3 regions of the Spirillospora sp. NPDC000708 genome follow, and region 1 is predicted to be linked to each of the others. Evidence: riboswitches for the same ligand, from Rfam matches in the RefSeq annotation. Region 1 holds a riboswitch; each other region holds the start of a gene.
What was found. Region 1 has a riboswitch for thiamine pyrophosphate ahead of thiC (phosphomethylpyrimidine synthase ThiC). Riboswitches for the same ligand answer to the same signal wherever they lie in the genome.

Region 1 (7,823 bases):
CCGGCGGGCCGCCGCACGTTCGGGCAGCGGACCGCCGAGGCGGCCCGCGGCGGGAGGGCGTCAGGCGGTCGCCGCGCCCGAGCGGTACTCCTGCGGGCTCATCCCGTGCTCCCGCTTGAACGCGGTGCTGAGCGCGAACGCGGTCCCGTAGCCGACCCGGCGCGCCACGGCGTCGAGGGTGGCGTCGCTCTCGCGCAGCAGGTCGGCGGCCTGCGCCAGCCGGACGCCGGTGAGGTACGCCATCGGCGGCTCGCCGACCAGCCTGCCGAAGCGTTGCGCGAGCGCCGCCCGCGACGCGCCGACCCTCGCGGCCAGGTCCGCGACCGTCCACGGGTGCGCGAGGTCGTCGTGCAGCAGCCGCAGCGCGGGCCCCACGACCGGGTCGCCGTGCGCCCGGTACCAGCCGGGCTGCTCGGCCTCCGGGCGGGAGAACCACGCGCGCAGCGTCTGGATCAGCAGCAGGTCCAGCAGCCGGTCGAGCACGACCTCCTGGCCGGGCTCGTCCTTGACGATCTCCTCGTCGAGCAGCCCCACCAGCGGCGACCGCCAGGTGTCGCCGCGCACGACCGCCAGCGGCGGCAGCGCGGCCAGCAGCCGCTGCGTGACCGCGCCGCGCGTCTCGTAGGTGCCGACGAGCATCACCGCCCTGCCGTCCGGGTCGGTGCCCCAGGCGCGCACGCCGAGGTCCATCGCCTCCGACAGGCTCGTCCCGTCCGGGGTGGTGCAGCGCTGGCCCGGGTGGATGACGATCTGCGGTTCGGTGGACGGGTCGTCCGCGACGACGTACGGGTCCGGACCGCGGCAGATGACCAGGTCGCCGGGGCGGACGTGCACGGGCGCGCCCTCGTCCGGGAGCACCCAGGCCTCGTCGCGGACCATGGCCACCAGCGTCAGCGGCGCCTCGTCCTGGATCCGCATCGACCACGGCGGGTTCAGCGTCGAGCGGATCATGAACGCTCCGTGCGCGCGGGGGCCGTCGAGAAGGTCGGTCAGGGCGTCCATGCCGCTCAGCGTAAGGGCTGTGGACGCTCGCGCATGGAGCCGAGCGTCTCAACGATGTCGGACGGGCGCGCCCGGCGGTTGACTCCAGGACATGACGAACACCAGCGGGAACATCAGCGAGAACACCAGCGGGAACATCGGCGGGAACGCCCTGGAGACCGGGCTCGTCCTCGTGCTCGGCGGGACCGGGAAGACCGGGCGGCGGGTCGTCGAGCGGCTGGAGTCCCTGGACGTCCCGGTCCGGATGGGCTCGCGGTCGGCGGTCCCCGGCTTCGACTGGACGGACGGGACGACCTGGGCGCCGGTCCTGCGGGACGTCGAGTCGGTCTACCTGTCCTACTACCCGGACCTCGCCGCGCCCGGCGCGCCCGAGGCGATCGGTGCCTTCACCGCCGCGGCGGCGGCCGCCGGGGTGCGCCGGGTCGTGCTGCTGTCCGGGCGCGGCGAGGAGGAGGCGCGGGCGTGCGAGCGCGTCGTCCGCGACTGCGGCCTGGAATGGACGATCGTGCGGGCCGCGTGGTTCGCCCAGAACTTCAGCGAGGACTACCTGCTCGACCCGGTCCGGGCCGGCGAGGTCGTCCTGCCCGCCGGCGACGTGCCCGAGCCGTTCGCCGACGCCGACGACATCGCGGACGTGGCCGTCGCCGCCCTCACCCGCGCCGGGCACGCCGGCGAGGTCTACGAGGTCACCGGGCCGCGCGCGCTGACCTTCGCCGACGCGGTCGCCGAGATCGGCCGCGCCGCCGGACGCGAGATCGCCTACGTGCGGGTCGGCGCGGACGACTACGCGGCGGCGCTCAAGGAGCACGGCCTCCCCGGCGAGGTCGCCGGCCTGCTGACGTACCTGTTCACCACCGTGCTGGACGGCCGCAACGCCGAACCCGCCGACGGCGTCCGCCGCGCCCTCGGCCGCGAGGCCCGCGACTTCGCCGACTACGCCCGCGAGACCGCCGCCACCGGCATCTGGAACGCCTGAACCCGCCCCGTCCGCCGCGCCGAGCGGCTGACCTGGAGGAAGCACGGCCGATCACGGCGATCCCCGCCCCGGCCGCGGCCCGCGCCCGCCCGCAGGGCGCGGGCCGCGACCGGTTTGCGCTTACGATCACGGCATGAGCGGTGTGTACGCGATCAGCGACCTGCACGTCGGGTTCCCCGAGAACCGCGCCTTCGTCGAGGCGCTGGAGCCCGCGGCGCCGGGCGACTGGCTGATCGTGGCGGGCGACGTCGCGGAGCGGTTCGCCGACGTCGAGTGGGCGCTCGGCGTGCTGGCCGGGCGGTGGGACCGCGTCCTGTGGGTCCCCGGCAACCACGAGCTCTGGACGGTCAAGGACGACCCGGTGGCCCTGCGCGGCGAGGCCCGCTACCGGCGGCTCGTCGACATGTGCCGCGGGCTCGGCGTGCTCACGCCCGAGGACCCGTACCCGGTCTGGGACGGCGCGGACGGCCCGGTCACGGTCGCCCCGCTCTTCCTGCTGTACGACTACACGTTCCGGCCGGACGGCGCGTCCACCAAGGAGGAGGCGCTGAAGATCGCGCACGACTCCGGCGTCGTCTGCACCGACGAGGTCTACCTGCACCCGGACCCGCACCCCACCCGGGACGCCTGGTGCGACGCCCGGATCGCCTACACCGAGGAGCGGCTCGCGGCCCTCGCGCCCGGCACCCGGACCGTGCTGGTCAACCACTGGCCGCTCGTCCGCGAACCCACCCGCGTGCTCTGGTACCCGGAGTTCGCGCAGTGGTGCGGCACCGAGCGCACGGAGTCATGGCACTCCCGGTTCGGCGCCGTCGCCGTCGTGTACGGCCACCTGCACATCCCCCGGACGATCTGGACGGACGGCGTGCCGCACATCGAGGTGTCGGTCGGCTACCCGCGCGAATGGCGCGCTAAGGGCGGCGGGCCGGAGGGGCCGCGCCGCGTCCTCCCCGTCCACGCCGAGACCTGACGCCTCAGCCGGACGGGTCCGGCGCGCCGCCCGACCCGCCGTGCGCGGCGCCGCTCTCGCCGTGCGCGGCACCGCTCTCGCCGTGCGCGGCACCGCTCTCGCCGTGCGCGGCACCGCTCTCGCCGTGCGCGGCACCGCTCTCGCCGTGCGCGGCGCCGGGGGCGATGCCGGACGCGGCGAGGGAGAGCAGCCGCCCGGCGGCGCCGGGTTCCCGCTCGCCGGCCATCGCGATCCCGCCCGCGAGCTTCAGCACGTCCAGGAACGCGGCCCCGGCGGGCGCCTCGCCGTACTCCTGCGCGCGCGCGAACAGCGCAGCGCCCGCGTCCCGCATGGCGCGGCACGACCGGAAGGCCTCGCAGCGCTCGCCGCGCAAGGAGACCAGGACGGACGGGGCCGTCCCCCGGAACACCGACACGGCGGCGACGAAGTCGTCCAGCCACGCGAGGAGCGCCCGCCCCGGCTCCGGCGACTCCAGCAGCTCGCGGCCCCGCTCCGCGAGCGCGTCGTAGGCGTCGGCGAGCAGTGCCTCCAGGAGGTCCTGCCGGGTGGGGAAGTGGCGGTAGAGCGTCCCGACGCCGACGCCCGCCAGGCGGGCGACGCCCTCCAGCGAGGCGCCCGCGCCGTCGCGCAGGAACATCTCGCGCGCGGCGGCGAGCAGCCGGGCGCGGTTGCGGCGGACGTCCGCGCGCGGCGCACGGGTGCGCGGCGTGTCGTCGCTGGTCACCTGGGTCCCCGGTCCTTCCTGACGCGTGCGCGACCGCGGCGTGCAGGGGGACGGTCCGCGGTGTTGGAACGTTCCCTGAAGTCTAGTCGCAGCGCGCCGCGCCACCCCGGGCAGGCGGCCGTGTCCGCCCGGCCGGGGTCCCGCGAGGGGGGATCCGAGCGGCCGGAGCCCGCCGCGGCACGCGGTCCGCGGCGGGCTCCGGTGAAAGAAGGGGGCCGCCCTCACCGAGGGCGCCGGTGACCGGTCTCCCGGCCCGGTCCCCGGTCAGGAACCGCCGGGCGCCAGCGGCAGGTACACGCGCCCGCCTCCGGCGCGGAACTCCCCGGCCTTCTCCCGCATCCCGGCGGCGAGCGCCTCCTCCTCGGCCAGACCGTGCTCGCCGGCGTACCGGCGGACGTCCCGGGTGATCTTCATCGAGCAGAAGTGCGGCCCGCACATCGAGCAGAAGTGCGCGGTCTTCGCCGGCGCCGCCGGGAGCGTCGCGTCATGGAACGCCCGCGCGGTGTCCGGGTCCAGCGACAGGTCGAACTGGTCCTCCCAGCGGAAGTCGAACCGCGCGTCCGACAGCGCGTCGTCCCACGCCTGCGCGCCCGGATGCCCCTTGGCCAGGTCGGCGGCGTGCGCCGCGATCTTGTAGGCGATCACGCCGGCCTTGACGTCGTCGCGGTCCGGCAGCCCGAGGTGCTCCTTCGGCGTGACGTAGCAGAGCATCGCGGTCCCGTGCCAGCCGATCATCGCGGCGCCGATCGCCGAGGTGATGTGGTCGTAGCCCGGCGCGATGTCGGTGGTCAGCGGCCCCAGCGTGTAGAACGGCGCGCCGTCGCACCACTCCTGCTGCAGGTCCACGTTCTCCTTGATCTTGTGCATCGGGACGTGGCCCGGGCCCTCGTTCATCACCTGATTGTCGAACTCGGCGGCGATCCGGGTGAGCTCGCCCTGCGTGCGCAGCTCCGCGAACTGCGCCTCGTCGTTGGCGTCCGCGATGCAGCCGGGCCGCAGCCCGTCGCCGAGCGACCAGGTGACGTCGTAGGCCGCGAAGATCTCGCACAGCTCGCGGAAGCGGGTGTAGAGGAAGTTCTCCTCGTGGTGCGCCAGGCACCACGCCGCCATGATCGACCCGCCGCGCGAGACGATGCCGGTCTTCCGCCGCGCCGTCAGCGGCACGTACCGCAGCAGCACGCCCGCGTGCACGGTCATGTAGTCGACGCCCTGCTCGGCCTGCTCGATCACGGTGTCGCGGAAGACGTCCCAGGTCAGCTCCGCCGGGTCGCCGCCGACCTTCTCCACCGCCTGGTACAGCGGGACGGTCCCGACCGGCACCGGCGAGTTGCGCAGGATCCACTCGCGGGTGGTGTGGATGTCCCGGCCCGTCGACAGGTCCATGATCGTGTCGGCGCCCCAGCGGGTCGCCCACGTCATCTTCTCGACCTCGTCCTCGATCGAGGACGCCACCGCCGAGTTGCCGATGTTGGCGTTCACCTTCACCAGAAAGCTCCGGCCGATGACCATCGGCTCGATCTCCGGATGGTTGACGTTGGCGGGCAGCACCGCCCGGCCCGCCGCCAGCTCGTCGCGGACGAACTCCGGCGCCACGCCCTCGCGCAGCGCCGCGAACTCCATCTCGGCGGTGATCTCCCCGCGCCGCGCGTAGGCGCGCTGGGTCACCGCGCCGCCGCTCGCCCGGCGCGGGCGGCGGGCGAGCGGCCCGTCGGCCGCGGGCGCGGAGCGGCGCCCGTCGTCCTCGGGGCGGGCCGCCCGCCCGTCGTACGGCTCGGTGTCGCCGCGCTCGGCGATCCACGCCTCCCGCAGCGCGGGCAGCCCCTTGCGGACGTCGGTCTCGTGGTCGGGGTCGGTGTACGGCCCGGACGTGTCGTACAGGACGACGACGTCGCCGTTGGTCAGCGGGACCTCCCGCATGGGAACGCGCACCCCCGGGCGGGAGCCCTGGAGGTAGGTCTTGCGGGCAGCTGGAACCACGGATTCGGTCATGACGACTCGATCTCTCCCTACGCCGGCATTACCCGGTCAGGTTCATGCGGTCAGCGGCCGTCCCAGCCGCTATCTCAGCCCGGTTCGCCGGGCCCCCGCGATCTGTCGTGCTCGACGGTAACCCGGCGCACCCCCGTTGCCGCAACCACCGCCGCCGGGGTAGAACGCGCCCGCGCGACCGGGCTGGGAGGATCAGGGCATGGAGAACATCCGCGATGACTTCGCCCTCACACCCGTCGGCCACGTGTCGTCCCCCCTCAGCGACCGCGCCGAGGCGCCCAAGCAGGGGACGGAGGGCGCCCCCGACGCGTGGCTGGTCTTCGAGCCGTCGTACCAGGCGGCCCTGGAGGGGCTCGGCGACGGCGACCGGATCATCGTGCTCACCTGGCTGCACCTGGCTCCGCGGGACGTGCTGCGGACCCGGCCGCGCGACGACCCGCGCAACCCCGAGACCGGCGTGTTCGCCACCCGCTCCCCGGCCCGCCCGAACCCGATCGGCCTGCACCCCGTGGAGATCCTCCAGGTCACCGGGCGGCGCGTGCGCGTCCGCGGCCTGGAGGCGCTCGACGGCACGCCGGTGCTGGACGTCAAGCCCGTTCTCGCGGGGGATACCGGCCTTTGACCGGCCCGTGCCCCGCGGTGGTCCAGACCACCGCCTAAAGTGGAGAGGCATGATCACCGTCTGAGGAAGGACCCGGCATGCCCGTTTCCCCCCGGCCGCAGAACGCGACCGGCACGCACACCGTGCTGGACAAGGCCTACGAGCGCGTCCTCGTCCGCGACCCGGGGGAGCCGGAGTTCCACCAGGCCGTCCACGAGGTGCTGGAGTCGCTCGGCCCGGCCGTCGCCGCCCGCCCCGAGCTCGCCGGCCAGGGGGTGCTGGAGCGGCTCGTCGAGCCCGAGCGGCAGATCGTCTTCCGGGTGCCGTGGACCGACGACTCCGGCGCGGTGCACGTCAACCGCGGCTTCCGGGTGGAGTTCAACAGCGCGCTCGGCCCGTACAAGGGCGGCCTGCGCTTCCACCCGTCGGTGAACCTCGGCATCGTGAAGTTCCTCGGCTTCGAGCAGATCTTCAAGAACGCGCTGACCGGTCTCGGCATCGGCGGCGGCAAGGGCGGCAGCGACTTCGACCCGCGCGGCCGCTCGGACGCCGAGGTGATGCGGTTCTGCCAGTCGTTCATGACCGAGCTGCACCGCCACATCGGCGACGACACCGACGTCCCGGCCGGGGACATCGGCGTCGGCGGCCGGGAGATCGGCTTCCTGTTCGGCCAGTACCGGCGGATCAGCAACCGCTGGGAGGCGGGCGTCCTCACCGGGAAGGGCCAGCCCTGGGGCGGGTCGGCGTGCCGGACCGAGGCCACCGGCTACGGCAACGTGATGTTCACCGCCGAGATGCTCCGCAAGCGCGGCGAGGAGCTGGACGGCCAGACCGTCACCGTGTCCGGATCCGGCAACGTCGCGATCTACAGCATCGAGAAGGCGCAGCAGCTCGGCGCCAACGTGATCACCGTGTCCGACTCGGGCGGCTACGTGGTGGACGAGAAGGGCATCGACCTCGAACTGCTCAAGCAGATCAAGGAGGTCGAGCGGGGCCGGGTCGCCGACTACGCCGAGCGGCGCGGCGCGTCCGCCCGGTTCGTCCGGGGCGGCAGCGTCTGGGACGTCCCGGCCGACATCGCGCTGCCGTCGGCGACGCAGAACGAGCTGGACGTCCAGGCCGCGCGGGTCCTGGTCCGCAACGGCGTGAAGGCCGTCTCCGAGGGCGCCAACATGCCCACCACGCCCGAGGCGGTCCACGTGCTGCAGGAGGCGGGCGTCGCGTTCGGCCCGGGCAAGGCCGCCAACGCCGGCGGCGTCGCCGTCAGCGCCCTGGAGATGCGGCAGAACGCGGGACGCGAGATGTGGACGTTCCCGAAGGCCGAGGCGGAGCTGGCGGAGATCATGACGCGGATCCACAACACCTGCGACGAGACCTCCGAGCGCTACGGCGCGCCCGGGAACTACGTGGTGGGCGCCAACATCGCCGGGTTCGAGCGCGTCGCCGAGGCGATGCTCGCCCAGGGCCTCATCTGACCTCGGCCCCGGCGCGCCGCCCGCACGGCGGCGCGCCCGGGACCGGCGGGAACGCGGCCCCAGGCGGGCGGCACGCCGCGGGGCGG
Region 2 (7,823 bases), on a different contig from region 1:
CCCCTACCTGTCGTCCGGGCTCGGGGCCGCGTGGATCCGCGGCGCGCAGGCGCAGGGCGTGATGGCGTCGGTCAAGCACATGGCCGTCTACACCCAGGAGAGCGACCGGCTGTCGCTGGACATGAAGGTCGACCCGAGGACGCTGCGGGAGGTCTACCTGCCGCCGTTCGAGGCGGCGGTGAAGGAGGGCGGCGCGGCGACCGTCATGTGCGGGTTCGGCAGGCTGAACGGGCGGTGGGCCTGCCAGGACGACGGCGCGCTCAACAAGGTCCTCCGGTCGGAGTGGGGCTTCAAGGGGTTCGTGCCGTCCGACCACACCGCCGTGCAGGACACCGCGGCCGCCGCCAACGGCGGGGTCGACATGGAACTGCCGATCGGCATGAAGTACAACGCGCTCCTGCTCAAGACGGCGGTCGCGCAGAAGAAGGTCACGCAGGCGACGATCGACGGGCACGTCCGCAACGTGCTGCGGACGATGTTCGCGTTCGGGGTGTTCGACCGGCAGGCGTACCCGAACGACCTCGCCGCGATCGACCGGACGCCGAGCGAGACCGCCGCGCGGAGCATCGCGGAGGGCGGCATCACGCTGCTGCGCAACGCGGGCGGGATCCTGCCGCTGAAGTCGCCCTCGTCGATCGCGCTGATCGGGCGGGCCGCGCGGCAGAGCCAGAGCGGGACGGGGTCGGCGAACGTCGTGCCGTTCACGTCCGTCGGCGCGCAGGACGGCATCGCCCGCCGCGCCGGCTCCGGCACGCGGATCAGCTACAACGACGGCGACGACGCGGGCGCCGCCGCCGACGCCGCCCGCAAGGCCGACGTCGCGATCGTGTTCGCCACCGACAGCGAGGGCGAGTTCTTCGACCGCTCCTGCCTGACGCTCCGGTGCGGCGAACCGCTGCGCGGCGACCAGGACGGGCTGATCGGCGCCGTCGCCAAGGCCAACCCCAACACGATCGTCGTGCTGGAGACCGGCGGCCCCGTGCTGACCCCCTGGCGGAACCAGGTCAAGGGCATCATCGAGGCGTGGTACCCGGGCCAGGAGGGCGGGAACGCGCTGGCCCGCGTCCTGTACGGCGACGTGGACCCGGGCGGGCGGCTGCCCGTCACCTTCCCCGCCGCCGAGGGCGACGCGCCCCTCGCCGGGAACCCGTCGCAGTTCCCCGGCGTGAACAAGACCGTCACGTTCTCCGAGGGCGTCATGGTCGGCTACCGGCACTACGACGCCAAGGGCCTCACGCCGGCGTTCCCCTTCGGGCACGGCCTGTCGTACACGACGTTCCGCTACAGCGGGCTGGCCGCGTCGTCCACGTCGGTGCAGGTCACGGTGACGAACACCGGCGCACGCGCGGGCACCGCCGTCCCGCAGCTGTACCTGGGGCTTCCCTCCGCCGGCGTGGACGTCCCGCAGCCGCCCAGGCAGCTCAAGGGCTATGCCAAGGTCGCCCTGGCCCCGGGCCAGAGCAAGCGCGTCACGTTCCCGCTGACCTCGCGGTCCCTGGCGTACTGGAACCAGGACGCGAAGGCGTGGAAGGTGGCGGGCGGCTGCTACAAGGCGATGGTCGGCGGCTCCGAGCGCGACATCCAGCAGACCGGGAGCTTCGGGACGTGCGCCGCGAAGTAAAGATCGGGGTTCCGCTGCCCCGCTCCGGCGTGACACGGTACAAATGAGGAAATCTTCGTCCGTCCCCGCCGAGTCGGAGTCCCCCCTTGCCGCACGACACCTCCCGCGGGAGGACGAACCCCCACACCGGGCGCCCCGCCCCGTCCCGCAACGGCCAGCAGGCCCGTTCCGGGCAGGGACGCGCGGGCCAGCCCCACGGCCGCCCGGCCAAGCCGCGCCCCGGCCAGCCCGGCCCGGCGGCGGGAACGGCCGGCAAGCGGCCCGCCCCGCGCCAGGGCAAGGGCCGCCGGCACGAGCGGCCGCTGCGCCCCGGCGACCCGCGCAGCATCGGCGGCTACCGGCTGCTCGGGCGGCTCGGCGAGGGCGGCCAGGGCGTGGTCTACCTGGGCCGCGACGGTGGCGACCGCCTGGTCACGGTCAAGGTGCTGCGCGGCGGCCTGGACGCCGGGCAGCGGGCGCGCAGCCGGTTCGTCAAGGAGGCGGAGGCCGCGCGGAAGGTCGCCGGGCGGCACACCGCGCGGGTGCTGGACGCCGACGTCACCGGCGACCGCCCCTACATCGTCAGCGAGTTCGTCGAGGGGCCGCCGCTGCAGCGGGTCGTCGACGAGGACGGGCCGCTGCCGGCCCCGCAGCTGCGCAAGGTGGCGCTGCGCACCGCCGGCGCGCTCGCCGCGATCCACCGCGCGGGGATCGTGCACCGCGACTTCAAGCCCGCCAACGTGGTGCTGGGCCCGGACGGCGCCAAGGTGATCGACTTCGGCATCGCGCGCGCCGCCGACGCGCTGGCCCGCACCGAGCCGCTCACCACGAGCCCGGTCGGCACCCCCGGCTACATGGCGCCCGAGCAGATCGAGGACGAGCCGGTCGGGCCGCCCGCCGACGTGTTCGCCTGGGGCGCCGCGATGGTGTTCGCCGCGACGGGCCGGCCGCCGTTCGGCAGCGGGCCGAGCGCCGCGGTGATGCGGCGGGTGACGTCCCGGCCGCCCGACCTCGGCGACATGGAGGGGCCGCTGCGCGAGCTGGCCGCCCGCTGCCTCGACAAGAACCCGGCGGCCCGGCCGACCGCGCCGCAGCTCGTCCGCGCGCTGCGCGAGGGGCAGGGGCCCGCGCCGAAGCCGCGGCCCACCCGCATCCCGCGCTACCGGTGGCGGATGATGCTGGCGCTCGCCGCGGTGATCATCGCCGGGTTCGTGCTCGGCGTGCTGTTCTAGCGGCGGACCCGCCGGCGCCCACCGGCACGGCACTCACCTGGCCCGCGCTCACCGGGACCGGTGATCACCAGTGCGGGGGGCGCTCCTCGAGCAGCCGCGCGTCGTCATCGCCGCCGCCGCGCCACTCGCCCCAGCCGGTGTCGGTGTCGTCGGCGGTCTGGTCCGGCAGGATCTCCAGGTCGTCGCCCAGGTCGACCGGCCGGTCGTCGTCGGGTCCCACGCTCATGATCCCCATTGTCGGTCATCGGCGGGACCGCCCGCACCGTGATCCCCGTCGCCCGGAACTCGCGCCCGCCCGGCTCAGGCGGCGGGGGCGGGGAGGCGGCGGGCGAACTCGGCGGCCGCGGCGCCCGGGTCGTCGGCCTCGGTGATCGCCCGGACCACCACGACGCGCTCGGCGCCCGCGTCCAGCACCTCGCCGAGGTTGCCGAGGTCGATGCCGCCGATCGCGAACCACGGGCGGGGCTGGCGCTGCGCCGCCACGTACTCCAGCAGCTTCGCGCCGGGCGCGTGGCGTCCCGGCTTGGTCGGCGTGGGCCACACCGGGCCCGCGCAGAAGTAGTCCACGCCCGGCTCGGCGGACGCCGCGGACGCCTGCTCGTCGGAGTGCGTGGACCGGCCGATCAGCACGTCCCCGCCGACGATCTCGCGGGCGGCCGGCACCGGCAGGTCGTCCTGCCCGAGGTGCAGCACGTCGGCGCCGACCGCGCGGGCGACGTCGGCGCGGTCGTTGACCGCCAGCAGCGCCCCGTGCCGCTCGCACGCCGCCCGGAACACCTCCAGGTAGGCCATCTCCTGCCGGGCCTCCAGGCCCTTCTGGCGCAGCTGGACGATGTCGACGCCGTTGCCGAGCGCCGCGTCCAGGAACGCGGGAAGGTCCCCCTGCCGCTCCCTCGCGTCCGTGCAGAGGTAGAGGCGGGCGCGGCTGAGCCGGGCGCGCAGCGCCACGGCCCGTTCGGTCGGGATGTGCCTGGACACGGTGGGGGCGGTTTCCTTTCGGTGGGCATGCGGCGCGGGGCCACGCGCGGCGGCGTGACCCCGCGGCCGGTCCGCTCGGTCGGTTCGGGTCAGAATGCCAGGGCCTGGGCGCGTCGCCGCACCTCGGTCCCCCGGTTCTCGCTCAGCGCCTGGACGGGCGTACCGGGCAGCGTGTCGTCGGCGGTGAACAGCCAGCGGAGGGTCTCGACCTCGTCGAAGCCGGCGTCCGACAGCAGCGTCAGGGTGCCGGACAGGCCCTTGATGACCTGGCCCTCCCGGATGAACGCCGCCGGCACCATCGGCTCGCCGTCGCGGCGGACCGACAGCAGCTTGCGCTCGCTGATGAGCTGCTTGATCCGGCTGGTCTTGATGCCGAGCCGCTCCGCCGCCTCCCGGAGGGAGAGCCAGTCGCCGGCGAGGGCGTCGGTGCGGGGGTCCAGTGCGCTGTCAACGGTTGCGTGCGTCTGGGTCACGCCCCCTTGCTACCACGCCTTCGGAAGCCTCAAACCCACCCGGCCGCCGTTACCGGCGGTCGGGTTCCGCTACCGGCGAACGGCCTGGCGGACGGGCACGTCCGGGTCCGCGATCGCCTCCGGATCCACCGGCGTCCCGGCCGCGATCACCCGCCTGGCCTGCACCAGGTCGCGCGGGCTGTCCACGGTCAGGATCGCGTCGAGCCGGTCGCCGGTCAGCCACGCCACCGCCCACTTGCGGCCGGACGGGTCGCCGCGGTGGACGAGCCGCTCGGACCGCGCGTGGTGCCCGGCGTACTGCACCATCCGGCCGAACTGCTCGGACCAGAAGTAGGGGGCGGCGTCGTAGACCGCGTCCTGGCCGAGCAGGGCCGCCGCGGCGACGTCGGGGGCGTTGAGGGCGGTGTCCCAGTGCTCGACGAGGAGCCGCCTGCCGTACCGGTCCGACCACCATGCGGCGCAGTCGCCGACCGCGACGACGTCGGTGCGGACGGTGCCGGCCTCGTCGTCCGCCACGGCCCGGAACGAGCCGTCGGTGACGACGCCGCGCTCCAGCAGCAGGCCGGAGCCCTCCAGCCAGCCGAGCGCGGGCCGGACGCCGATCCCGACGACGACCTCGTCGGCGGCGATCCGCTCGCCGCCGCCGGGGCCGCCGCCGGGGCCGGCGAGGGCGAGGCCGCCGTGCTCGACCGCGGCGACCTTGACGCCGGTGCGCAGCTCGACGCCCGCCTCGGCGTACCAGGGGATGGTGAGCGCGCCGATCTCCTGGCCGAGCGCGACCGCGAGCGGGGTGTCGGCGGCCTCGACGACGGTGACGGCGCAGCCCTTCTTCGCCGCGGTGGTGGCGACCTCGGCGCCGATCCAGCCCGCGCCGACGATCACGATCCGGGCGCCCTCGGTGAGGCGTCCGCGCAGGTCGCGGGAGTCGTCGATGGTGCGCAGGACGTGCTGGCGGCCGTCCCCGGGCAGCGTGACGGGCTCGGCGCCGGTGGCGATGACCAGGCCGTCGAAGGGCAGGTCGCCGGCGGTGGTCGCGACGGTGCCGCCGCCCCGGCCGTCACGGCCCGGCGCGTCGAGGCGCAGCGCGGTGGCGCGCTCGCCGAGCAGCAGCTCGCAGCGGAGCGCGTCCCAGTCGGCGTCCACGGTGGTGTCGTCGGAGTCGCCCGCCAGCACCGCCTTGGACAGCGGCGGCCGGTCGTACGGCATGTGCCGCTCCGCCGAGACGAGGGTCAGCTCGCCCTCGTACCCCTTGCTCCTCAGTGCCTCGGCGGCCCGCACGCCCGCCAGCCCGCCGCCCACGACGATGACCCTGTTCATGGGCGCCCACCCTAACCGGGGCCGCCGGAGCGCTTTTGGACGGGTGTCCAGACAGGTGCATTCGGGGTGTTGGCCGTATGGTGGGGCATAGCGGCACGTGCACAACACAACAGAGCGCGGGAGTCCGGTGCGACCGGGCTGAGAGGGCGGCTGAGCGGGCCGCCGACCGCCACGACCTGATCCGGATCATGCCGGCGAAGGGAGCGCGCATTGCGGATCGTGATCATCGGGGCCGGGGTCATCGGCCTGGCCACCGCCTGGCGGGCCGCGCAGGGCGGCGCCGCCGTCACCCTGGTCGACCCGGCGCCCGCGAGCGGCGCCTCGTCGGTCGCCGCGGGCATGCTGACCCCCGTCAGCGAGCTGAGCTACGGCGAGGAGCCGCTGCTGCGGCTCGGCCTCGCCTCCCGCGACCGCTACGGCGCGTTCGCCGCCGAGCTGGCCGAGGCCACCGGCCTGGACACCGGCTACCGCGACGACGGGACGCTCCAGGTCGCGTTCGACGCCGACGACCTGAAGCTCCTGGACGACCTGCGCGCCTTCCAGGAGAGCCTCGGCATCCCCGTCGAGGCCCTCACCGGCCGCGAGTGCCGCAGGGCCGAGCCGATGCTGGCGCCCGGGGTGCGCGGCGGCCTGCTCGCGCCCGAGGACGGCTCGGTCGACCCGCGCCGGCTCGCCCCGGCGCTGCTGGCGGCGGGCGAGCGGCTGGGCGTCCGGCTGGTGCGGCGGCGCGCGGAGGGCCTGCTGGTCGAGCGCGACGCGGCCGCCGGGGTCCGGCTGGACGACGGCGCCGAGATCCGCGCGGACCGGGTGCTGCTGGCCGCCGGGCCCTGGTCGGGCGACCTGGCGGGCCTGCCCGCCGGGACCGTTCCACCCGTCCGCCCCGTCAAGGGCCAGGTGATCAGGCTCCGCACGCCGGTGCCGTTCCTGCGGCGCACCACCCGCGGCCTGGTGAAGGGCTCGTCGGTCTACCTGGTGCCGCGCGCGGACGGCGAGATCGTCATCGGCGCCACGCAGGAGGAGCTGGGCTTCGACACGCGGGTCACCGCGGGCGGCCTCTGGGAGCTGCTGCGGGACGCCCGCGAGCTGCTGCCCGGCCTCACCGAGCTGGAGTTCGCCGAGGTCACCGCGGGCCTGCGGCCCGGTTCCCCGGACAACGCCCCGCTGATGGGCCCCACCGCGCTGCCCGGCCTCTACCTCGGCACCGGCCACTTCCGCAACGGCATCCTGCTGGCGCCGGTCAGCGCCGACGCCCTCGCGGCGATGCTGCTGGACGGCCCCGTGCCCGAGGTGGCCGCCCCGTTCTCCCCCGCCCGCTTCTCCCCCGGACCGCAGTGAGGAAGGCCGCGCAGTGATGCGGGCCGCAGTGACGAAGGTCGTGCAGTGATGAAGGTCGTGCAGTGATGAGGATCATCGTGAACGGAGAGCCGCGCGAGCTGCCGGACGGCGCGTCCGTGGCGCAGGCGGTCGCGGCCGTCACCACCGCCGCGTCCGGCGTGGCGGCCGCGCTGAACGACGAGGTCGTCCGGCGCTCGGCGTGGGAGGCGACGACGCTGCGCGAGGCGGACCGCCTCGAGGTGCTGACCGCGGTGCAGGGAGGCTGACCGGTGACACGGGACACGACGAACGACGCCGCCGCCGACGCCCTGGTGATCGCCGGCGAGGAGATCGGCTCCCGGCTGATCATGGGCACCGGCGGGGCGCCGAGCATGCACGTGCTGCGCGAGGCGCTGACCGCGTCGGGGACGGCGCTCACCACGGTCGCGATGCGGCGGGTGGACCCGTCGGCGCGCGGCTCGGTGCTGGACGTCCTGGGCGAGTGCGGCATCCGGGTGCTGCCGAACACCGCGGGCTGCTTCACCGCGGGCGAGGCCGTGCTGACCGCGAAGATGGCGCGCGAGGCGCTCGGCACGAACTGGGTCAAGCTGGAGGTGATCGCGGACGAGCGGACGCTGCTGCCGGACCCGATCGAGCTGGTGGAGGCCGCCGAGCAGCTCGTCGACGACGGCTTCGCCGTCCTGCCCTACACCAACGACGACCCCGTGCTCGCGCACCGGCTGGAGCAGCTCGGCTGCGCGGCGGTGATGCCGCTGGGCTCGCCGATCGGGTCGGGGCTCGGCATCCGCAACCCGCACAACATCGAGCTGATCGTCGAGCGGGCGGAGGTCCCGGTGATCCTGGACGCGGGGCTCGGCACCGCGTCCGACGCCGCGCTGGCGATGGAGC
Region 3 (7,823 bases), on a different contig from region 1:
CACGAAGCGCGGCAGCAGGCTGGTCAGCGCCACGACGATCGGCTCGGCGCAGCCGATCACGGCCGCGACGCACAGCGCGGCGACCAGCGGCGAGCCGCCCGCCATCGCCAGCAGCAGGCCGGTCGCGGCGACGTAGGCGAGGGCCAGCGGGACGACGGCGCGGCGCGGGCGCGCCATCCGGTCCAGCGCGTTCCCGATCACCGGCCCGCTGACCACGTACGGCAGCGTCATCGCGGTCTGCAGGTAGCCGGCGGTGGCGGCGTGCCCCGTCCGGGCCTGGACGGTCAGGACGAGCGCGGTCGCGACGCCCTCGGCGGACACCCGCAGCAGCGTCGCGGCGGTCAAATGCAGTGAAAGCCCCCGGATCACCCTCGGATCGTGGCACAGGAACGGGCCGGAGGCTCCGGCGGAACGGGCCGACTTAGACTTCTGGTGTGACGCAGACAACGGGGACGACGGCACCGGACGTGCACGAGCACCGGGTGACGAGCGAGGTCGGGCGGCTGCGGACGGTCCTGCTGCACCGTCCGGGCGCGGAGCTGAAGCGGCTGACGCCGCGCAACAGCGACAAGCTGCTGTTCGACGCGATCCCGTGGGCGAGCCGCGCGCAGGAGGAGCACGACGCGTTCGCGGAGGCGCTGCGGGAGCGCGGCGTCGAGGTGCTGTACGTCACCGAGCTGCTGCAGGACGCGCTGGAGTACGAGGCGGCGCGGGAGCAGGCGATCGCGGACGCGATCGTCGACCTGCGGCTCGGCGACCAGCTGCGCCGCGTCGTGGAGGGGTACCTGCGCGACCTCGACCCGGAGGACCTGTCGCAGACGCTGGTCGCGGGACTGGCGCACGAGGAGCTGAAGTCCGGACACGGCCTGGTGTACCGGCTGATGGACCGGCTCGACTTCATCGTGGACCCGCTGCCCGGCCTGCTGTTCACCCGCGACAACAGCGCGTGGATCGGCGACCGGGTGGCGGTGACGAGCCTGGCGATGGAGGCGCGGCGCAGGGAGGCGCAGCTCACCGGGCTGATCTACGCGCACCACCCGCGGTTCGACGGTGTGGAGCCGGTGTACTCGCCGGCGCTGGAGCATCTGGAGGGCGGCGACGTCCTGCTGCTGTGCCCGGGGGTGATCGCGGTCGGGACGGGCGAGCGGACGACCCCGGCGGGCGTGGAGCGGCTGGCCCGGCAGGTGATCGGGGCGGGGCTGGCGCACACGGTGCTGGCGGTGCCGATCGCGCAGGAGCGGGCGACCATGCACCTGGACACGGTGTGCACCATGGTCGACGTCGACACCGTGGTCATGTACCCGCCGGTCGCGCACTCGCTGACCGCGTACACGGTGACGCTGGACGACGGCGACCTGCGGGTGGCGGAGCCGCGCCCGTTCCTGGAGGCGGCGGCGGACGCGATGGGCCTGGACCGGCTGAAGGTGATCGACACCGGTCTGGATCCGGTGACCGCCGAGCGGGAGCAGTGGGACGACGGGAACAACACGCTCGCGGTCGCGCCCCGGCTGTGCGTGGCGTACGAGCGCAACATCGAGACGAACGCGCAGCTGGAGGCGTCGGGGATCGAGGTCATCCGGATCAGCGGCAGCGAGCTCGGCACCGGGCGGGGCGGCCCGCGCTGCATGTCCTGCCCGATCCTCCGCGACGCCCCCTGACGACGGAGCCCCAGTGACGGGGGGCTCCCCCTGACGACGAAAGGCCCCGGCGATGCCGGGGCCTTTCCCACGTTGGACGCTCGGGCGGTGTCGACGGGGGCACGACAGCGCCCGAGCTTGTTGAGGACCATACAAGGTGCGGCAGTGGTCCTTCTAGGCGGGGTATGCCCTACTTGGGGCCACCTCATTCCTCGTTCCGTTGTAGAAGCCTTCGTCCGGTTCGTCCATGAGGTCCGGAAAGTCGGCGAGGTCGGGCACGACGGTGTCGGAGTGCGCGGGCGAGACCGCGTCCTCACCGCCGTTCGAGCGCGGCGTGCGCAGCACGGCCCACACGGTGGTGGCGCCGTCCTCGTGCCGGACGCCCCAGCCCTCCGACAGGGCCTCGACGATGCCGAGCCCGCGGCCGCCGAGCGAGGACAGCGTGCCCGGGCCGCGGCGCGGCTCGGTCATCGCGCCCCCGTCGCTGACCTCCAGTTCCAGGACGTCGCCCCGGCACAGCCAGCAGACCCGGACCTGCCCGGAGGGCAGCGGCCTGGCGTGCCGCAGGGCGTTGCTGATCAGCTCGCTGACGATGACGCTGGCATCGTCGACGACCGACTCGTAGACCCCCGAGGCGGCCAGCTCGGAGCTGAGGCGCTTGCGGGCGACCGCGACGCTGGACGGCGCGTGTGGCAGCAGTACGACGCTCGACGCCCTCACCTCCCCGTGGTTCCGCTGTCTCGGACCAGTCCCGTCGCCGCTCTTCCGGTACGACCGAAATGCCCTGATGGCCTGGGCCGGAAACCTGAGCGATTCAGTTTGCCACCTGCACAACGAGTCACCGGCCGTTCGGTCACGGTGATCACCCCCGTACGCGGCGTCGGAGCCCGGTGCGGGACGGCGATCCCGTCACCTACGGCGACCATCCATGGATCTATCCAGCCGGAGGACGGGTTACTCCTCGCGCGCGCGTTTCGTCCGTCACACCCGGTGGCCACCGTACTTTCCCGCACGGGGCAACACTGCCACCGGCCAAGATCGCTCAAACCGCGGGCCACATCGGACTCACCCGGCCGCAGCCGGAGCGCTGTCCTCACGGTAAGTGACCGACCGGGCGGTCATTCGGCCGGCAGGACCAGCCGCATGCAGGTGCCCGGCTTGTCGCCCGTGCCGGGGTGCGCCGAGATCGTCCCGCCCTGCGCCTCGGTCAGCCGCTTCACGATGTAGAGCCCGAGCCCGATGCCGCCGAACCGGCGCCGGTCCCCCGCCTCGCCCTGCACGAACCGCTCGAAGATCCGCTCGTGGTCGCCCGGCCGGATGCCGATCCCCTCGTCCTCGACCGCCACCGCGATCCCCGCCGGGCCGGCCTTCGCGCGGACCCGGACCGTCCCGCCGTCCGGGCTGTACTTGAACGCGTTCTCCAGCAGCTGCCCGAGCACGATGTCGGTCGCCATCGCGTCGCCCCGGCAGCGCGGCAGGCCCGGCTCGATCTCCAGCTCAACCCGGTGCAGCGGCGACAGCGACCGGAACCCCGCGACGACGCCCTCCAGGACCCGGGTCAGGTCGAACGGCTCGACCGTCACGGCCAGCTCGTCGGCGCCCGCGCGGGAGCCGAGCAGCAGGTGCTCCACCAGCCGGCCGAGCGACTGGGCGCGCTCGGCGATCGTCGCGACGGCGGCGCGGCGGTCGGCGTCGGTCAGCTCGTCCCACCGGTTGACCAGCGTCGACGCGAACCCCTGCACGACCGTGATCGGGGTGCGCAGCTCGTGGCTGGTGGTGGCGAGGAACAGGTCCTTCGCCTCCTCCAGGGCCTTGGCCTCCGTCACGTCGCGGAAGTCGACGACCAGCTCGCCGGTCTCCTCGATCTCCGCGGCCAGCACGTTCAGCCAGACGCCCGACTCCAGCGGGAACGTCAGCATCTCGCCGAGCGCGGGCATGTCGAACGGCAGCGGCCGGCCGATCGCGTCCTCCGGCGGGACCCCGGTGAGGGCGTGCGCGGCCGGGTTCCACTGCCGGACGACGAGGTCGTGGTCGAGCACCGCGATGCCGTCCGCGCTGGAGTCGATCACCGCGCGCTCGTGCGCCCGCTGCCGGACGACCTCCGCGTACGCGACGGCGTTGCCGACCGCCACGCCGGCGTGCCCGGCGAGCAGTTCCAGCAGCTCCAGCTCGGTGTGCCCGATCTTGCGTCCGGAGAACAGCGCGTACAGCGCCCCGTACGGGCGGTTCTGCAGGTAGGACAGGCCGAGCGCGACGGTGTGCAGGCCGGGCAGCTCGGACCAGACCAGGTCGCCGAGCCGCTGCTCGCCGGTCGCGAGCTTGACCGTCTTGCCGGACCGCAGCAGCTCCCCGACCAGGCTCGGGCGCAGCTCCGCGGTCGTCCCGCGCAGGTGCTCGGGCAGCCCCGACGTGCTGACCAGCCGCAGCCGCTGCCCCTCGATCCGGACGAACCCGCCCGCGTCCGCGCCGGTCAGCTCGATCAGCGCGGTCGTGATCCGGTCGAGCACGACGGCGAGGTCCAGCTCGGCGTTCAGGTCGGCGACGATGTCGTTCAGCCGCCGGACGAGCCGGGCCCGCTCCGTCATGTGGTGCTGGACGATCTCGTCGTCCTCCGCCGGGTGGTACACCCCGACCCAGCCGAGCGGGGTGCCGGCCGGGTCCTTCAGCAGGCTCGTGTCGATCCGCACGTCGATCAGCCGGCCGTCCCGGTGGAACCGGCGGGTCGCGATCGAGATCTGCCCGCCCTCCTTCTCGGACTCGCCCTCGCCGGCGCGCCGGGTGAGCAGCCGCTCCTGGACGGCGTTGTGCTCGGCCTTCAGCTCGTCCGGGACGATCGGCGGGACGCGCCCGACCATCTCCTCGGCGCTCCAGCCGAACATCCGCTCGGCGGCCGGGTTCCACACGGTGACGCGGTGCTTCTGGTCGACGGCCACGATCGCGTCGGCGGCGCTCTCGATGACGGCGCGCGCGATCGGGTCGTGGACGTGCTGCACGCCTGTCATCGTGCCACCGGAGCCCGGTGCGGCGCCGGGCAACCGGCGCCGAAAAGTTCCCACCAGGCGACCCCCGCGAAGGGAGGAACGCCACTTCAGGGGCCCGGGGACCTCGGGATCGGCCATCTCCGTCGTGCCTTTCCGGCGGGGCGCGGCGCATCCGTCGGCGCGCGGCTCCGGCAACCCTACCGCCGGGTAATACCGGGCCGGCGGGCGGCGCCCGTCCGGCCGATCAGGAGCGTCGCGGCGCCCGCGACGAGGAAGGAGAGCAGCGACGCGCTCATCCAGCTCTGCGGGGTGAAGTGCAGCGCGTCCCGCACGTGCTGCCACAGGTCCGTCCACCAGCCGATCGTCCCGGAGTTGATCAGCTGGTAGGCGACGATGCCGACCAGCCAGGCCGCGATCATGCTCCACCGGGACGGCGCGGCGCGGCTCGCGTCCCAGCCGCCGGCGCGGCCCCGGCCCAGGAAGAAGTCCGCCGCGAGCACGCCCAGCATCGGCACGAACACCGACCCGATCAGCGACAGGAAGCCCGCGTAGTCGTTGATGTCCAGCACCAGCGCCAGCACGGTGATCCCCGCGCCGAGCGCGACCGACAGGACGCGGCGGTCGGCGCGCGGCACCAGGTTCTGGATCGACACGGCGGTGGAGTACACGTTCGCGAACGACTGGTCGGCCTCCCGCAGCACGAACACCGCGAAGAACACCGCGCCCAGCGCGACGTGCAGGAACGGGTCGAACACCTTGCCCGTGTCGCCGCCCACGAGGGCCAGGGCCAGCAGCCCTAGCACGTACGCGACGATCTGGGTGACCGAGTACCCGACCGACGCCGCGCCGAAGGCCCCGCGCGCGCTCTTCGCGTGCCGGGTGTAGTCGGCGGCGACCGGCACCCACGAGATCGACACCGCCAGCGCCGCGTCCGCGCCGATCCAGAACCCGTGCCACGACCCGTGGTTCAGGTCCGGCAGCGGCTGCCGGACGAGCTGCACGTAGAAGTAGGCGAGCGCGACGATCACCGCGACCGTCACGTACCGGCGCAGCAGCCGCACCGACCCGAGCGGCCAGATCGTCAGCACGGTCGTGAGCACCCCGGCCGCGACGACGTACCCCCAGCGGGGCACCCCGTCCCACAGCTCGCGCGCCGCGTCCGCGATCACGATCAGCTCGAACGTGCCCCAGCCGATCAGCTGCGCGATGTTCAGCACCGTCGGCACGTACGACAGCCGCGCGCCGAACAGGCCGCGCAGCAGCACCATCGCCGGCTGGCCCGTCCGCGCGCCCGGCGCGGCGGCCAGGCCGAGCATCAGCCCGCCCAGCACGGTGCCGACGATCATCGCGACGATGCCCGCCGCGATCGCCAGCGTCGGCGTCCCGGCGGCATCGGGCGCGAGGACGGTGTAGGCGCCGGAGAAGGCCAGCAGGCTGACCCCGAGGTTCGCCCAGAACGCGCTCTGGTCCCAGAAGCCGAGCACCTTCGGGGCGGGCTCGTCGAGGGTGTACGGGACCTCGTTGCGCGGGCTCTCGTGCGCGAGGGTCTTCTCGACGTCGGACGTCACGGGACACGCTCCCTACGCCGGCATTACCCGGACAGGTTCATGCGGTCGGCGACGCCAGGAAGGCCGCCCTCTCAGCCCGGCTCATGGCCCGAGCTCCCGCGGTTATCGGTCGGCACCGATCGTACAACCGCCCGCAACCCCTACAAAGGGGGCGTATTTCCCGGAGGGCGGTCAGGCCACGTAGGGCTCGCCGTCCCCGCCGTTCTCCATCGGGCGGCCCGCCTCGGCCCAGCCCTTCATCCCGCCGTCCACGTTCTTCGCCAGCCAGCCCGCCTGGTTCAGCGCCACCGTCACCTGCGCCGACCGCGCCCCCGACCGGCAGATCACGAAGATCTCGCGGTCCCGCGGGATCTCCCCGGCCCGGTCGCCCAGCTGCCCCATCGGAATGTGGACGGCGTCGGGCGCGTGCCCCGCGTCCCACTCGCTCTGTTCGCGCACGTCGAGCAGGTAACCGCCCTGCGGAACGTCGGCGGCGACCACCGCCGGAACCTCGTCCCCGAAAATCATCACACCCCCATGGAACCGCGCGAAGCCCCCCCGCGTCGAATCACGCATGCGGTATCGGACGCTCATCCTCGCCTCGTCCGGGCTCGCCATGATCTTCTCACTGGCCGCCTGCGGCGACGAACACGTCAAGACCCTTCCCGCCGAGCGGCCCTCGGGCACCACCACGGTACGGCCCTCGGGCCCCTCGGCCGACAGCCTCACCATCCAGGTCAAGGCGTCGGCCCAGGCTCCCGCCACGACCTACAGGCTGACCTGCGACCCGGCCGGCGGCGACCACCCGAAGGCCGCCGACGCCTGCGCCGCCCTCACCAAGGTCAAGGACCCGTTCGCGCCCGTCCCCAAGGACCGGATGTGCACCGACATCTACGGCGGCCCCGAGGTCGCCACGGTGAAGGGCACCTGGCAGGGCAAGCCCGTCGACACGACCTTCAAGCGCAACGACGGCTGCCAGCTGCACCGCTGGAGCGAGATCGCCCCCGTCTTCGGCCCCGTCCCCAAGGTCCGCTGACGGCTCACCGGCCCTGTCGAGTTGCGGTGTGTCGTTGAGGGCACCCCGACCAACACACCGCAACTCATCGAGCGCTCAAAGCGCGAGTTCGCCGTCCTTGATCCTGGCCGTGAAGGCCCGCCAGGCCGACGGCGCGAACCCCAGCACCGGCCCACCAGGATCAACCGAGTCACGCACCCCGACCACCCCCGCCACACTCGTGGTGATCTCCACACAGGCATCGTTGCCGGAGCCGCTGTACGTCGACTTGCGCCACGCAGCCGTGGCAGGGATTTCGCTACCGGTCATCGGACTGGATCTCCTCCCGGATGGCGGCGATCAAATCCACCGATTCCTTCAGTGGCAGGGCCGCGTCGCTTATGCGGTCCAACGTCACGCTACAGCGTGCGACCTGAGCGATGTCCTCGATGTACATACCGCCTGCAATCGTGTCGACATAGGCCGTATCAAGCTCCAGCGGCGCGGTGAACTGGAAGAGCACGATGCTCCCCAGCCCGAGGGCAGGACGGTAGTCGATCGCCATAGGAACGACCCGGACGGTGGTCCCCGCCCGCCGGCCTGCCTCCAGCAGTGCGGCGAGCTGGCCGATCATCACCTCCCGGCCGCCCACCGGCCTCCGGAG

Region 2: linked by a shared signal. The riboswitch ahead of thiO (glycine oxidase ThiO) and the one ahead of thiC (phosphomethylpyrimidine synthase ThiC) in region 1 are both predicted to bind thiamine pyrophosphate.
Region 3: linked by a shared signal. The riboswitch ahead of ABT299_RS49610 (purine-cytosine permease family protein) and the one ahead of thiC (phosphomethylpyrimidine synthase ThiC) in region 1 are both predicted to bind thiamine pyrophosphate.

What each region holds. Positions count from the first base shown of each region.
Region 1 covers NZ_JBEPCJ010000126.1:15,480-23,302, forward strand. Annotated here, with positions in the region: gene ABT299_RS47785 (AraC family transcriptional regulator) at 61-1,002, opposite strand; gene ABT299_RS47790 (NAD(P)H-binding protein) at 1,094-1,978, shown strand; gene ABT299_RS47795 (metallophosphoesterase family protein) at 2,112-2,948, shown strand; gene ABT299_RS47800 (TetR/AcrR family transcriptional regulator) at 2,953-3,672, opposite strand; gene thiC (phosphomethylpyrimidine synthase ThiC) at 3,937-5,661, opposite strand; TPP riboswitch at 5,657-5,770, opposite strand; gene tsaA (tRNA (N6-threonylcarbamoyladenosine(37)-N6)-methyltransferase TrmO) at 5,861-6,283, shown strand; gene gdhA (NADP-specific glutamate dehydrogenase) at 6,361-7,737, shown strand.
Region 2 covers NZ_JBEPCJ010000022.1:47,009-54,831, reverse strand. Annotated here, with positions in the region: gene ABT299_RS18025 (beta-glucosidase) at 1-1,621, shown strand, start outside; gene ABT299_RS18020 (serine/threonine-protein kinase) at 1,708-2,832, shown strand; gene ABT299_RS18015 (hypothetical protein) at 2,897-3,058, opposite strand; gene thiE (thiamine phosphate synthase) at 3,133-3,810, opposite strand; gene ABT299_RS18005 (Rv2175c family DNA-binding protein) at 3,900-4,283, opposite strand; gene ABT299_RS18000 (NAD(P)/FAD-dependent oxidoreductase) at 4,353-5,600, opposite strand; TPP riboswitch at 5,707-5,820, shown strand; gene thiO (glycine oxidase ThiO) at 5,811-6,935, shown strand; gene thiS (sulfur carrier protein ThiS) at 7,001-7,201, shown strand; gene ABT299_RS17985 (thiazole synthase) at 7,205-7,823, shown strand, end outside.
Region 3 covers NZ_JBEPCJ010000145.1:8,858-16,680, forward strand. Annotated here, with positions in the region: gene ABT299_RS49590 (MFS transporter) at 1-369, opposite strand, end outside; gene ABT299_RS49595 (arginine deiminase) at 435-1,658, shown strand; gene ABT299_RS49600 (ATP-binding protein) at 1,812-2,357, opposite strand; gene ABT299_RS49605 (sensor histidine kinase) at 2,756-4,639, opposite strand; gene ABT299_RS49610 (purine-cytosine permease family protein) at 4,816-6,186, opposite strand; TPP riboswitch at 6,179-6,296, opposite strand; gene ABT299_RS49615 (rhodanese-like domain-containing protein) at 6,358-6,690, opposite strand; gene ABT299_RS49620 (SSI family serine proteinase inhibitor) at 6,740-7,201, shown strand; gene ABT299_RS49625 (DUF397 domain-containing protein) at 7,277-7,489, opposite strand; gene ABT299_RS49630 (helix-turn-helix domain-containing protein) at 7,479-7,823, opposite strand, start outside.